2 regions of the Erwinia sp. AnSW2-5 genome follow, and region 1 is predicted to be linked to the other one. Evidence: predicted binding sites of a transcription regulator. Region 1 holds the regulator's gene; the other holds the start of a gene.
The links. The regulator CRP, encoded in region 1, controls carbon source genes, mostly activating them, when cyclic AMP is high. The targets are predictions, from matches to a motif close to ATGTGANNNNNNTCACAT.
Positions count from the first base shown of each region.

Region 2: a site for CRP is predicted at 2,937-2,954, ahead of ACFL9S_RS11595 (PTS sugar transporter subunit IIB). Genes of this name have one in related genera too.

Region 1 covers NZ_JBJGXA010000001.1:332,668-340,631, forward strand. Annotated here, with positions in the region: gene ACFL9S_RS01435 (aminodeoxychorismate synthase component II) at 1-578, shown strand, start outside; gene ACFL9S_RS01440 (aspartate aminotransferase family protein) at 665-1,882, shown strand; gene ACFL9S_RS01445 (YccS/YhfK family putative transporter) at 1,892-3,973, opposite strand; gene crp (cAMP-activated global transcriptional regulator CRP) at 4,032-4,664, opposite strand; gene ACFL9S_RS01455 (OsmC family protein) at 5,034-5,441, shown strand; gene ACFL9S_RS01460 (LysR substrate-binding domain-containing protein) at 5,443-6,327, opposite strand; gene ACFL9S_RS01465 (MFS transporter) at 6,509-7,711, shown strand; gene ACFL9S_RS01470 (amidohydrolase) at 7,714-7,964, shown strand, end outside.
Region 2 covers NZ_JBJGXA010000012.1:84,117-92,080, forward strand. Annotated here, with positions in the region: gene ACFL9S_RS11585 (methyl-accepting chemotaxis protein) at 1-1,119, opposite strand, end outside; gene ACFL9S_RS11590 (LacI family DNA-binding transcriptional regulator) at 1,798-2,751, opposite strand; gene ACFL9S_RS11595 (PTS sugar transporter subunit IIB) at 3,044-3,358, shown strand; gene ACFL9S_RS11600 (PTS sugar transporter subunit IIC) at 3,370-4,698, shown strand; gene ACFL9S_RS11605 (glycoside hydrolase family 1 protein) at 4,719-6,122, shown strand; gene ACFL9S_RS11610 (PTS lactose/cellobiose transporter subunit IIA) at 6,115-6,417, shown strand; gene ACFL9S_RS11615 (carbohydrate porin) at 6,630-7,964, shown strand, end outside.

The sequences.
Region 1 (7,964 bases):
TGCTGCTGCTGATCGACAATTACGACTCCTTCACCTGGAACCTCTACCAGTATTTTTCTGAGCTGGGGGCCGAGGTGTGCGTACGCCGCAATGACGAGATCACGCTCGCTGAGATTGACGCGCTGGCCCCGGAACATCTGGTGATCTCCCCCGGTCCCTGCACGCCCACTGAAGCCGGCATCTCTCTTGAGGCTATACGCTACTTCGCTGGAAAATTGCCTGTTCTTGGCGTTTGTCTGGGACATCAGGCGATCGCGCAGGCCTTTGGCGCCCGCGTGGTGCGTGCGCGCAAGGTGATGCACGGCAAAACATCAGCGATTGAACACCGTGATGGCGGTGTGTTTGCCGGGCTGAATCATCCACTGACCGTGACCCGCTATCATTCATTGATTGTGGAAAACGGCAGTCTGCCCGCTGAATTTGAAGTCACCGCCTGGACCCTGCATGAGAATGGTCAGCCTGATGAGATCATGGGCTTCCGCCACCGCACGCTCGCGCTGGAAGGGGTGCAGTTTCACCCGGAAAGCATCCTCAGTGAGCAGGGGCATCAGCTGCTGGCTAATTTCCTCAAACGCTGATTAACGTTTGCCTTTGCGTGACTTTTTATGCATATTTTATGACTATATTTTCATATCCCTGAAAAGAATAAATGGCGAGGTAGTGAATGGCGGCGGAAAAATTAGCGGTAACACGTGCAACGTTCGATGAGGTTATTTTGCCTGTTTATGCACCAGCACAGTTTGTGCCGGTCAAAGGCAAAGGCAGCCGCGTGTGGGATCAGCAGGGAAAAGAGTACATCGATTTCTCCGGCGGTATCGCGGTTACCGCTCTCGGGCATTGCCATCCGGCGCTGGTTGAGGCATTAAAAACCCAGGGTGAAACCCTGTGGCATACCAGCAACGTCTTTACTAACGAACCTGCGCTGCGTCTGGCGACCAAGCTGATCAACGCGACTTTTGCCGAACGCGTATTCTTTGCTAACTCCGGCGCGGAAGCGAACGAAGCGGCGTTTAAGCTGGCGCGTTACTACGCCACCAAACGTCACAGCCCGTTCAAAAGTAAAATCATTGCCTTCCATAACGCCTTCCACGGCCGCACGCTGTTTACGGTGTCCGTGGGCGGTCAGCCGAAGTATTCCGATGGTTTCGGGCCAAAACCTGCCGATATTGTCCACGTGCCGTTTAACGATCTGGCTGCGGTCAAAGCGGTGATTGACGATCATACTTGCGCGATTGTGGTCGAGCCGATCCAGGGTGAAGGGGGCGTGATGCCCGCGACACCAGAATTTATGCAGGGGCTGCGCCAGCTCTGTGATGAACATAATGCGCTGCTGGTTCTGGATGAAGTGCAAAGCGGTATGGGGCGCAGCGGTAAACTGTTTGCCTATGAACATTACGGCGTGCAGCCGGATATCCTCACCACAGCCAAAGCGCTGGGCGGTGGTTTCCCGGTCAGTGCCATGCTAACCACCAACGACATTGCCTCGGTCATGGCGCCTGGCGTGCACGGCACTACCTATGGCGGCAATCCGCTGGCCTGTGCAGTCGCTGAAGCGGCGCTCGATATCATCAATACCCCAGAGGTGCTGGAAGGTGTGGAAGAGCGCCGTCAGCTGTTCGTTGATGCGCTGCAGGCGCTGGATGCTCGTTTCGATCTGTTCAGCGATATTCGTGGCAAAGGCCTGCTGATGGGCGCGGAGCTGAAACCTCAGCACGCCGGTAAAGCGCGCGATATTCTTAACGCGGCGGCAGAGGCCGGTGTGATGGTGCTGGTCGCCGGAACGGACGTGATGCGTTTTGCGCCTTCACTGGTGATTGAGCCAACTGATATCGCCGAAGGTATGGCACGGTTTGCGACAGCGGTCGAAAATGTTCTGAAATAAGGCCCGTTTCTACGTTTTCGATTTACGTAGTCGTCGGGATAGCCAGCGGCCATGATGTGGGCGCTGGCTCCAGGTCAGGGACGAAATGGTGTGCATCACGCTGAGGTGACCCAGAATACGCTTCACGTGTCGTTCCATGATGGTCACGGGTCCCTGATGGAAATCCTCGGGGGCATCCAGTACATTGCTGCCCGAGTCCGGCCCGTCATACTCCAGACGCTGCTGACAGCGTTGCAGGGCAATTTCGCAGGATTGCAGATAGCGCTCTGCCAGCGTTGGCGTCAGCATGGTATGTTCCCGCGCCAGAATCGTCATGGCGTTGATATGCTCAACAATAAACTGGCTGTGGGTGACCCACAGCTGCATATCGGCCAGGTAGCGTGAATTAAAGCCCGGTTCCTGCATCGCCTGATGCAGTGAGTTAAACAGCGCATTGTGCGCCTGATTCACCCGCATCCGCTGATAGGCCAGTTTCTCCGCATCCTGTTCGCTGCCCAGCAGCTTCTGTAATGCCTCCTGATAGGTCTCCAGCGCATCGTGCGCATTCTGGCGCATCAACCCACTCTGCCACTGTGGCCACAGCCAAATCATGCCGCCAAAGGCAATCAGACAGCCCATTAGCGTGTCCATTAAGCGAGGCAGCAGGAACTGCGCACCGTTTAGCGACAGCAGTTGCAGCGTATACACCGCCGTGACGGTGAATCCCACGGTGGCCCAGCCATAAAACTTACGGATAAACAGGTAGCTCACCAGGGTGATCAGCAACATCACCAGCAGCACCCAGGATTCCGGGGCATGTAAACCGAGTGTGGCAGCGGCAATCGCCAGCCCGGCCAGCGTTCCCAGCGCCCTGTGCTGGATACGGACGCGGGTAGCGCTGTAGCCGTTGAGGCTGACAAACATCACCGTCATCAGGATCCAGTAAGGTTTCGGCAGATTGAAGAACAGGGCCAGCGAACTGGCAAAGGTCAGCATCACGGCGAAGCGTGCGGCGGTACGCAGGGCAGAGGACTTCAGCGACAGATAGCTTTTCAACGCAGGGAACAGCGGCAGGCGGCGCTGGCGGTCAGCCATCAGGTCGCGACGGTACAGCGGATGCTGGGTGCGTAGCACGCGGGCGATGCGGCTGAAGTGGTAGTAACAGAAGTTACCGACCGGATTATCGGGGTGCTGACGGGAGATTTTCTCCAGTGCCTGAAGCTGTTTTTCCATCGTGAAACGTTCAGGGAAGCGGTGGTAGAGGATATCGTCAGCCAGTACCCGCAGGCGGGTGGCAATCGTCTGCGCATTCCAGCGGATCACCGCCTCGGCGTGGCTCTGCTCCACCAGCTTTTGCACTTCCTCCGGCTGGTGCAGGCTAACGGCAATATGCTCCTGCAAATCCAGTGCGACCTGAAATGCACGCGTCAGACGCTGATAATGGCTGTCGCGACTGGCGGCCAGCATATGCATCTGCTGGTAACAGGTGTTAATCAGGTCGACGGCTTTCTGCTGGCGGACCAGCAGCGGCGGCAGGGCGGTTTGGGGATCGGTCAGCTGGGTTAACAGGCTGTATTTCGCTTCGCAATAATCAGCCAGTTCATGATAGAGCAGGCTGAGGGTTTCGCGCATCGGCTGCTCTTTCCACAGCCAGAACCAGAACCAGTTAAATGCGCCATACCAGACGGTGCCGAGAATAAACAGCAGCGGTGGCTGCCACATGGGCATGCGCCCGGCCAGGCTGAGTGTGAAGATAGCGGCAATCAACGATGCCGGAAGCAGGCGCGCGTGCAGCGGGCTGATCTCACCAGTCACGCCAAGCAAGAGTGCCATGACCAGCAGGATCACGGGCAGTGGCACCGCTTCGGCCCCGGCGTACTGAATCAAAAAGCTACTGAAGGCAAACAGGCAACCGCCGACGATCAGGCGTTTAAAGAAGCGTTTGTGCGGGGTATCAAGGCCGGCATTATTACAACAGGCGGGGACTAATGAGAACAGCAGGCCATTTTGCAGGTTGCCCAGCATCCAGCCGATCGCCACGGGTAAACAGAGCACCAGCGTTTGCCTGAGTGCGTAGTTAACTTCCGGGTGATAGATAATTCTCCGCCACATGAGCCACACCAAATAAAAAACGGCGCGACTGAGGGTCGCGCCGTGGGTTCAGAGCCGGTTAACGAGTGCCGTAAACAACAATGGTTTTACCATGTGCGGAGATCAGGTTCTGATCTTCCAGCATTTTCAGAATACGACCCACCGTTTCGCGGGAGCAGCCGACGATCTGGCCGATCTCCTGACGGGTGATTTTGATCTGCATTCCATCCGGGTGCGTCATGGCATCCGGTTGTTTTGCCAGATTCAGCAACGTCTGGGCAATGCGTCCGGTCACATCAAGGAAAGCTAAATTGCCCACTTTCTCTGATGTCACTTGCAGGCGACGCGCCATCTGTGAAGACAGGCGCATCAGAATGTCAGGATTCACCTGAATCAACTGACGGAATTTTTTGTAGGAAATTTCAGCCACTTCACAGGCTGTTTTCGCACGTACCCACGCACTACGCTCCTGACCTTCTTCAAACAGGCCCAGTTCGCCAATGAAGTCGCCCTGATTGAGGTAGGAGAGGATCATCTCTTTGCCTTCTTCATCCTTGATTAACACCGCTACCGATCCTTTAACGATGTAATAGAGGGTTTCCGCCTTCTCACCCTGATGAATCAGAGTGCTTTTGGATGGATATTTGTGAATATGGCAATGTGACAGGAACCATTCGAGTGTAGGGTCTGTTTGCGGTTTGCCGAGAACCATTCGCTGTTATCCTCTGTTGTAATCGTGCCTAAATATACCCTGAATTCTGCGTCCTTCAGAGGCGTTGCCGCTGAACTGAAACACGAAATATTTGTGGGTATCAGGGTATGTATCCCTGCAAGGCGTTGAAATATTCAAGCGTTCCCATAGGAAAATTATACGGGCCTCTGTTAAGAGCATGGCTCGTGCTGTCGTCCCGTTTTTACCGTGCATTGTTATGCCAGTAAAATATTGCAGCTTCGTTTGTAGCACAGCTTTACAAGACTGTCTTCTGTTGTCTCGCTTCAGCATAGTTCTAAAACGGCAGCGTTGCCGTTTTTGTTAGTGCAGCGTACTCTGCGGTAACTGAATCAATGAGAGGATTTTGTGATGCAAGCACGCGTTAAGTGGGTTGAAGGGATGACGTTTTTGGGCGAATCCTCATCCGGCCATCAGGTTTTGATGGATGGTAATGCCGGGGATAAAGCGCCCAGCCCGATGGAAATGGTGCTGATGGCGGCTGGGGGATGCAGTGCTATTGATGTGGTGTCTATTCTGCAGAAAGGCCGCCACGATGTTGCTGATTGTGAAGTCAAACTGACCTCGGAACGTCGTGAAGAGGCACCGCGAATTTTCACCCATATTAACCTGCACTTTATTGTCAGTGGCAAAGCGCTGGGCGATAAAGCGGTGTCACGTGCGGTCGATCTCTCTGCTGAGAAATATTGCTCGGTGGCGATCATGCTGGGGAACGCAGTGAAAATTAGCCACAGCTTTGAGGTTATCGACCTCGCCTGATTCAGGTGAGCTGCTTGCATGCCTGACGGATTAGCATCAGCAAGCGCTGCGCGCTGGCGGTGAGTGGAGATTGCTTTGGCCACACAGCGGCATAGTGCAGTGAAGGGAGCGCCGGGATGGCGAGTGCCCGCAGTGTGGAATTAAACCGGATCAACAGCGGGTGTGGCAGCAACATAAGATAGTTTGCCTGCTGCACCAGCTGTAACCCGTGCGAGAGTGAATGCGTATAGACAGGCGGCTGCTCCAGCTGTTGAAAGAAAGTCGCCAGATGCGCGTCCAGCCTGACGGCCACCTCGCTCTCTTCTCCGGCGAAAAGCCACTTACTCCCTCTCAATTGTTGCAGATCGTTCGTCTGTACCTGCGGGTGATGTCGGTTCGCCACAACATTCAGTGAGGTCTTAAATAACGGTTGTATCGCCAGCCCGTCCGGTAACACCTCAGGTTGCGGAGAAACCGCAAAATCGAGTTCACCCGCTAACAGCTGAGAGGGCAGGCTGCGATCCTGGACATACAGGCGGGTCAACGGCAGCTGCTGATGGAATTGTTCCAGTACCTCAGGCAGCACTGTCAGTGACAAAATGTCATTCAGTGCCACTTTCACGACGCTATGTTGCGTGTGGAGAAAACGGATTTCATCACCTGCCCGTTTTAACTCCTCAAGGATCCTCCGTGAGCGCACGACAAACAGCTGGCCGCTTGGCGTCAGCGTAATGCCCAGCGGACTGCGCACGAACAGTGAGGTTTCCAGCATATATTCCAGCTCTTTTAAGGTCCGGCTGATGGCGGGCTGAGATTGTCCCAGCATGCGTGCTGCGGCCCGAATACTGCCCTGATTGACCACTTCCTGAAATATCCGTAGCTGCTGCATTTTTGGTAAATACCGCATATTTGCTCCTTCCCTGATGCCCGGCCGTTATCACCACACTAAAAAATTCATCTTATGTTGCTGCCTTAAATCCACGATGTTGTTAAGCAGAGTCTGCTTACCTGCATGGCGGTGCAATACTTTTTTTAAATGTGGTTAATGGTAATTCAATGATTTTTATCAGTTATTAGGGGAGTGACTAATGAAGATTACATCACGTTTTCTGACGCTGTTCCTGCTATTTACGGGCTATGTACTTGTCTATATAGATAAAACAGTGATTGGGTTTGCTCTGTTGCCGATACGTGATGAGTTTCACCTCACGCCTCAACAAGTGGGTTATATCAGCGGCATCTTTTTTCTGTCCTATGCATTATCTCAGTTCCCAGCAGGGTGGTTAAACGATCGGCTGGGCTATCGGCGTGTGCTTATCCTTTCCCTGTCAATAGTGGCACTGTGCGCGCTTCTGTTTGGCTGGCTGGGTACCAGTCTGAGCCTGCTGATGGTATTTCGTTTTATGGCGGGGATCGGGCACTCAGGTTACCCCAGCGCCAGCGCAAAAGCCGTCTCATCAAATTTCGCTGTGCATCACCGTACGTTTGCACAATCGGTGCTGCTTTCCACAGCGGGATTAGCGATGGCCGTCGGGCCTTTGCTGGCGGTATGGGCACTCCATCGCACTGACTGGCACCATGCATTTCTCATTCTGGGAGGGCTGGTCGCGATCGCGGCGGTCAGTATGGGATTGCTGTTACCTGCGGCGGTCCTCCCCCCTGATGGTACGCCCCGCATTGCCCGTGCCAGCCTGTGGCATAGCCTGCGCCAGCCGCTTTTCTGGCAACTTTTCATGGCAAATTTTCTGATAAATATCCCGTTATATAGCTTACTGAGCTGGCTACCGAGCTTTCTGGTGCAGCGCGATCATCTGGATCTCCCGACTATTGGCGGAATCATGAGTCTCTCCGGTATCGGATGCTGCTTGTCATCACTGGCCAGTGGCTGGTTTGTCGGGCGTTATATGGCCGGGCGTGAGCCTTGGGTTATTTGTGTTGCCACGTTGGTGGCTGCGGTTGCCATGATGGCAGTCTATGTCTGGGACTCGACGATGGTGACGATGTGGATGTTGTTCCTCTGCAATATCGCCATGATCTGTGCATTTGTTACCTGCTTCACTCTGCCAATGAAGCGTTTTCCCCCTGACATGATCGGTTCTGTTATTGGTTTATTAAACGCGGGTGGCGTGCTGGGTGGCTTTGTTGGGCCGGTCGCGATGGGCTATTTACTGGCGGCTGGAGAGGGGAGTTATCTGACTTCTTTCCTGTTTCTCATGTTATCGACCGTGCTGGCGGGTCTGATCCTTCTTCCCAACCAGCAGGGGCAATGTTGTCAATCAATCCAGGAGTGATGATGAATACCAGGAATTTGATTAAGGATGTCGAATCAATGGTGCTGCAATGGCGCCGTCATATTCATGCTAACGCCGAGCTTTCTTTTCACGAGCAGGGCACGGCAGATTACGTGGCGGCTGAACTGGCAAAATTTGGCCCGCTAACGCTCACCCGACCCACGCCGAATAGCGTGATTGCTGAGCTTGCCGGGCCGCATGGCGATCGCTGTATTGCATTGCGTGCCGATATGGATGCGTTGCCGATTGAAGA
Region 2 (7,964 bases), on a different contig from region 1:
AATTTTGCTGGCCTGCAAAGTATTCTCTGCGTTGAGATGCACCGTTGAGGTTAGTTCTTCCATGCTGGCGGCGGTTTCTACTACGGCAGCGGACTGTTGCTCCGTTCTGGAGGCTAAATCCGTATTACCTGCCGCAATCTGTGAGGAAGCACTGGCTAAGTGGCTGACACTTTCACGTATGCCAGAGATCATATCGCATAACTGTGTGTTCATCACCTCCATGGTTTCCGTCAGCTCACCCAGCTCATCTTTTGAGGTCGGGGTAATATGGGCGGTCAGATCGCCACTGGAGATACGCTGAGCCAGCGCAAGGTTTTCACTCACCGGGCGCGTAATCTTGCGTGTAATCGTCCAGGCCGTCACCAGGCCGATAATGACGGCCAGCAAGGAAAGGACACTAATCAGCATTATCGTGCTGGCAATCAGCTGATTGTTATACTCATCCTGCATCTCTATCAATCTGGTGGTGGCCTTTTTCAGGCTATCCCCCCCCGCGCTTATGAGGTCAGCTGATAACTGGGTTTCCCTGGCGGCAGATAAATACTTTTCTGCACTAACGTGAAAATCCTCATAGCGATTCCAGGCAGGTATTAACAACGCTTTTGCGGCCTCCGGCAACTGAGCCATGCTGGCTTTATAGAGTGAATAAGATTCACCGTATATCGCATCAAAGTCTGACGCATTTTCGGGGGTATAGCGTGTCATCAGCATGCTGCCAGCCCGACTGAGGCGCAAAAATGACGAGAGTAAATCAACCATCTGTTTCTGCGACTCATCAGGAATCGTATTCAGCAGGTCATGATGCAGTTCGGTCAGGAAATGCTTATCATTGCTCTGGTGCAGATTTTTAGCCAGTTGAAGGCTGTAGCGGTTTTTATTGTAATAATCCGTTCTTAACTGGTCATAGCGTTGAAGGCTCACGACCAGCTGTTCGAATCCTTCCTGGGTTTTTCCATGCCAGGTAAATTTGCTGGCATCATTGATCAACGCATGCATTGACTGTATTGCGTCGTCATTTTTCTGCAATATTTTATCATCACCGGTATGCATATAAATCAGCCTGCTTTGCCTGGCGGTATCCAGAAAATTCCCAATATTACTGGTTAGTGTGGTTTTCACTGAGTTTCGTTCTATTGTTTTTAACTCATAGATGCTGAAACCTGATATGAAAATAATGATAAGAATTAACAGTGTAAATCCTGAAAAAAGCTTCTTACCTATAGGTAAGTCATTGAATTTGAAATTAATCATATTAAGTCCGTTTTTTAAATAATAATGATATTCAAGGAAATCGTTGCTATTTTTGGCAATGATTTTGCTTCAGGATGTATATCGGCAAGGCGAGGGTTTTCATTAATTAAGAGTAAATAAGGTGAGCGGTTCGGTACTCTGTTGTTTTTCATGTTGTTTTCTATTTCTTTGCAAAAAATAACCTGAAAAATGACTGTTGCATTGGGGTAAATAACGCATTTTTTGTTCTTTTTGGGTGCTTATAATGCATTTGTCACTTATGTTAATGAGGCTGAATATAATTTAATATTCAATCTTATTTATGTCTTTTTTTATTTTTCTTGTCTTAATGTGTTGTTTTTTGCTTGTGCAGGACGCGGGTTTTCTCCGGAATTCCTCGCAATATAAACAGGTCAATGGCAGGGTTAACCCAGGCCCAGCACAGGGTGGGAGACAATAACAAAACCTTGCATGACATGACGAAAGAGTCGGAAGGCGATGGTGAATGATCAATAACAGATGCCCGCAGGGGCATCTGTTTCCTGCCTTTTTAGCGGATAGCGCCACTCACCGTTTCCGCCCGTCCGGAATAATCAAATCCCCGCGCAGCACGCAGGCACCGAGCATGTCGCGGGTTTTCTCCGTCAGCCAGCTGACAATCCGTGCCGCCATCGCGTCCATAGAGTATTCAATGGAGGGAATGGAGGGAATGCCCGGCAGATCCAGCGAACCGGCGAGGCTGAAGATCATAATGTCGCCCGGTACGGTTTTATTAAATGCCTGCAACTGGCCGATCACCCGCTGTGCTTCCTGCTCGTCAGCGACCAGCAGGGCGTTGAAATTCACCGTGGTGGCGTTATTCAGCAGCACCTGCACCGCCACGGATGAGGTGGTGGAATCCATAAACACCAGATTGCGGTTAAACGGCAAAAAGTTGTTTTCCAGCGCCAGCTTATAGCCCAGCAGCACCTGGTCGGTGTGACCGCTCGCTTCCGGGTGGATCAGAGCGATCTGGCGTCTTCCCTGGCTGATCAGATAATTACAGGCGGTTTCGGCAGCAAACGCATGATCAAACTGGATGCTGTTTGGCGTGTCGGCATCAACGCAGTCAATCAGGATCACGTTGTCATCCGTAATATTCAGCGGGAAGCGTGCGCCGATAATCAACACATCATCGCAGAGACCGCAGGAGAGTTCGTCCAGCGCATTCATCACGCCCGTTTTGCTGTTGGCAAAACGCAACAGCAGATGCTTCTGATGCTGGCTGAGGTGTTTTTCCAGGGCATAAAGATAACCGGTGGTCTGGTTGATATTTTCCTGAGCGCAAATCACGCCAATGCATCCCGTCGACTGCGACAGTAATGACTGCGCGATCACATTCGGCCGGTAGCTGAGTTCTTCCGCTGCTTTCAGCACCGCGAGGCGGCTGGCTTCTTTCACTCCGCGCGATCCACTCAACACCCGTGAGACTGTGGCTTTGGACACCCCAGCTAAACGCGATACATCGTTGATTGTTGACATTTCTCTCCCCTGATACCGCTTAACGCACCACAAAAAATCACCAATAATGGCGCAGAAAATCGCCATCGCCAGTATAGCGGCTTTGCATTTTCATGGAAACCGATTTTCCATATCACCTCAAAAGTATCCATATCGGCCTGATTTTTGTGACGCTAATCCAGGAAAAAACCCTTTAACCCGTGCGTTTATGATGAGTATCACATTTTTGTTTTCCTTAAATGGAAAACGGTTTCCGTATGGTGTCCAATCGTTTCCGTGTTCACGTTTCATTACATTTTGAGGACGACAGTCGATGGTCAAGATTATGCTGTGCTGCTCTGCCGGGATGTCGACCAGCATGCTGGTCAGGAAAATGGTCGAAGCAGCCAATGAAAGAGGGATCGCCGTCGAGATTGAGGCGTATGGTGTGGCTGAATTCGATACACAATTTCCCCGTTACCAGGTGGTGCTGTTGGGACCACAGGTTAAATATATGCTCAAGTCATTATCAGAAAAGGCTGCCACTCAGGGCATTCCCGTTCAGGCCATTGATCCGATGGACTACGGAATGCAGCGCGGTGACAAGGTGCTGGACTACGCGATTTCGCTTATTAACGCGGTACACTAAAAGGTGCTCTTATGAGTTCGCTCTATCAGTCAATGATTGCCGTTATCGAGCAATCCATCACCCCGCTGGCGGGGCGTCTGGGCCAGCAAAAATATGTTATCGCCATCCGCGATGGGTTTACCGCCGCGCTGCCGTTTATGATCATCGGCTCGTTTATGCTGGTGTTTATCTTCCCGCCGTTCTCGGCGGACAGTACCAACAGTTTTGCCCGTGGCTGGCTGGATTTTTCCCTGACCTACCGCGAGCAGCTGATGCTGCCGTTTAACCTCAGTATGGGAGTGATGACCTTCTTCATCTCTGTCGGGATTGGTGCCAGCCTCGGGCGGCAGTTTAATCTTGACCCGGTGATGTCCGGTCTGCTGGCGTTTATGGCATTTCTGCTGGTGGCGGCGCCTTATTCAGATGGCCATATCTCCACGCAGTATCTCTCCGGGCAGGGCATTTTCACCGCATTGATCACCGCGATCTACTCGACGCGGGTGTATGCCTGGCTGAAGCAGAACAATATTACCATCCGTCTGCCGAAAGAGGTCCCGACCGGGGTGGCGCGCTCCTTTGAAATCCTCATCCCGGTGGTGGTGGTGATGGGCACGCTGCATCCGCTGAATCTGTTTATTGAAGCGCAAACCGGCATGATCATGCCGCAGGCGATTATGCATTTGCTGGAGCCGCTGGTGTCGGCATCGGATTCATTGCCTGCGATCTTACTGTCGGTGCTGCTGTGCCAGATTTTCTGGTTCGCCGGGATCCACGGCGCCCTGATTGTCACCGGCATTATGAACCCCTTCTGGATGGCAAACCTGTCGGCCAACCAGGCCGCGCTGGCCGCCGGATCGGCGTTACCGCATATCTATTTACAGGGTTTCTGGGATCACTATCTGCTGATCGGCGGCGTGGGTTCAACCCTGCCTCTGGCTTTCCTGCTGTTGCGCAGCCGCGTGGCGCATCTGCGTACCATCGGCAAAATGGGCGTGGTGCCAAGCTTCTTCAATATTAATGAACCGATCCTGTTTGGCGCACCGATCATCATGAACCCGATGCTGTTCCTGCCGTTTATCTGCGTGCCGATGATCAATGCCTGCCTGGCGTATGGTGCCACCAAACTGGGCTGGCTGGCGCAGGTTGTCTCGCTGACTCCGTGGACCACACCCGCGCCAATCGGGGCATCCTGGGCGGCTAACTGGGCCTTCAGTCCGGTGGTGATGTGTTTGATTTGTATGGTGATGTCGGCCCTGATGTACCTGCCGTTCCTGCGTGCCTATGAGCGCTCGTTAATGAAAACCGAAGAGCAGAAAGCCCAGGCCACCGCACCGTTAAGCGGCACCGTCAGCAGCAACTGAACATCATGGAGAACACAACGATGAAATATCAATTTCCCAAAGACTTCTGGTGGGGCAGCGCCAGTTCTGCGCTGCAAACCGAAGGGGAAAGCCAGCCTGGCGCCCGTGGGGAAACCACCTGGGATGCCTGGTACCGTCAGCAGCCGACGCGCTTTCACCAGCAGGTGGGGCCGCAGGATACCTCGACCTTTTACCAGCACTGGCGTGACGATATTGCGCTGCTGAAGCAGCTCAACCACAACAGTTTCCGTACCTCATTGAGCTGGTCCCGCCTGATCCCGGACGGCACAGGCGAGGTTAACCCGGAAGCGGTGGCGTTCTATAACAACGTGATTGATGAGCTGCTGGCGCAGGGGATCCAGCCGTTTATCACGCTGTTCCATTTTGATATGCCGATGGCGATGCAGCAGCAGGGCGGCTGGGAAAGCCGTGATGTGGTGGCTGCCTTTAGCCGCTATGCCAACCTGTGCTTTGAGTTGTTCGGTGACCGCGTGCTGCACTGGTTCACCTTCAACGAGCCGATTGTCCCGGTGGAAGGCGGTTATCTTTACGATTTCCATTACCCGAACGTGGTGGATTTTAAACGCGCAGCCACCGCCGCGTACCACACGGTGCTGGCCCACGCTCAGGCGGTACGGGCGTTTCGTGCCGGGCAGTACAAAGGGGAAATCGGCATTGTGCTGAACCTGACGCCTTCCTATCCGCGCTCGCAGAATCCGGCGGATGTGAAAGCGGCGCACCATGCAGACCTGCTGTTTAACCGCAGCTTCCTTGACCCGGTGCTGCGCGGTGAGTATCCGGCCGATCTGATGGTGCTGCTGCAAAGCTACGATCAGCTCCCGGTTTGCCAGCCGGAGGACCGGGCGTTAATCGCTGACGGTAAGATCGACCTGCTGGGGATTAACTATTACCAGCCGCGTCGGGTGAAGTGCCGCGACAGCGCGGTGAATCTGCAATCGCCGTTTATGCCAGAGTGGTTATTTGATAATTACGAGATGCCTGGACGTAAAATGAATCCGTATCGCGGCTGGGAAATCTACGAGCCGGGTATTTACGACATTCTGACCAACTTACGTGTGAATTATGATAACCCGCGCTGCTTTATTTCCGAGAACGGCATGGGGGTGGAAAATGAACAACGCTTTGTTGAAGATGACCAGATTAATGACCAATACCGTATTGAATTTGTTTCAGAGCATCTGAAGTGGCTGCATAAAGGGATCAGTGAAGGAAGTCATTGCCTCGGTTATCACATGTGGACCTTTATTGATAACTGGTCGTGGTGCAACGGCTATAAAAATCGTTACGGCTTTGTACAGCTCGATTTAGACACGCAGCAGCGGACGGTGAAAAAAAGCGGAGAGTGGTTTGCCCGCACCGCCGCCAGCAATGGATTTAATCAACAAGGGGACAATAATGATTGAATTAGAAGAGGCGGTGATGGAGATCATTGTCAATGCCGGACAGTCACGCAGCCTGTGCTTTGAAGCCCTGCACGCGGCGCGTGGCGGGGATGTGGCTAAGGCAAAAGCCCTGTTGCAGGAGGCCGATGGCTTTTCGCGCCAGGCGCATCAGATGCAGACCAAACTGATCGAGCAGGATGCCGGGGAAGCCCGGCAGCCGATGACCTTAATTATGGTGCATGCGCAGGATCATCTGATGACCTCATTACTGGCCCGCGAATTATCCGAAGAAATTATCCACCTCTATCAGCGATAGAATATCAATATTAGCGAAGGAGTTAATTACCAGAATATATTAATCCATCTTTACCTCTGTCTATTATAAAGAATCGCTTGTTTTGGTGATGGGGTTGGTATTACGCAAACCATAACAAGACGGTTATTATCCAAAATAACATCGCTCACGCACACTTCTTTGCGCGGCATGGTGACGCGCCAAGAAGATGTGTGGGTAATATTGAGATAATTATGAAAATATTTAAAAAATTGCCAGTGACGCTGGCGGTCATGGCAGCCCTTTGTTCTGGATCAGTCGTCGCACAAGAATTTACTCAGGCCCAGCTCGATGCCATTGTGGCGAAAGCCGTGGATAAAGCGTTAGCTGAACGCCAGGTCAAGATCGACCACGCGGTGGATAAAGCCCTGGCGGAGCGACAGGCCAAAGCCGACAGCGCCGTGGCGAAAAAAGCGGATGTGATCACCGAACCACAAACCGCCGCGCAGTCGCCGGACAAAGCGATCCCGTTTGGCATACAGTTCACCGGTTACGCGCGTTACGGTGCGCAGTTCCAGGGGGGCGATCAGAAGTTTGTCGGCGTCGACGGTTCCTATAACGGCTCCTCGGCGATTGGCCGCCTGGGCAACGAAGGCAATGGCGGCGAGTTCCAGCTTTCCAAAGCCTTTAAAGGCGATAACGGTGCGATCTGGGACGTAAACGTGATGATCGATCACTGGGGCGATGAGGTGAACCTCAAAAAAGCCTATGCGGGCGTCACCAATCTGTTCGAGTCGAACCCCAATGCGTATCTGTGGGCCGGGCGTGATTTCCACCAGCGTCCACAGCAGGGCATTAACGATTACTTCTGGATGAACCATGACGGGCAGGGCGCCGGGGTGAAAAACTTCGATATCGGCGGCGTGAAGTTTGATGTCGCGACAGTGGCGGCAGTGGAATCTTGTAACCCGCAAGTGATGGACGAAGATGGCAACCCGTCACGCATCAGCTGTACCGGCGGGTCGGGCACCGGTGATAAAGGTAACTATGCGGTGACCTCCAAAATCCACGGCATGAAGGTTGGCCCGCTGGATCTGGAGCTGTACGCCAACTACGGCTTTGACTCCAAAGCGGTGGAAAGTAAAGAGCGTCAGAAAGCCTGGCAGGGCGGTGTCGTCCTGAGCCATACCGGCGAAAACGGCGTGAATAAAGTGATCACCCGCTACTCCAACAACGCTGATAACAGCGTGTTTAACAAAACCGATGAGCTGACGGCGATCTATGCCAGCTTTGAAGGGAACTACAAGTTCACTCAGCAGGCGCAGGTAGAATATCTGCTGGCCTTCCACGACTACGCGAATAAAGCCGATAACACCGACGACCGCCGCAACTACGGCGCCATCGTGCGCCCGATGTACTGGTGGAACGATGTGCACTCCACCTGGCTGGAAGCGGGTTACCAGCGCGTGGTTTACGACCAGGGTGGCGATAACCACGGCTGGAAGGTGACGCTGTCGCAGAACGTGTCGATTGATATGGGACCGGAGTTCCGTCCGATGCTGCGCTTCTACGTGACCGGTGGCGAAGTG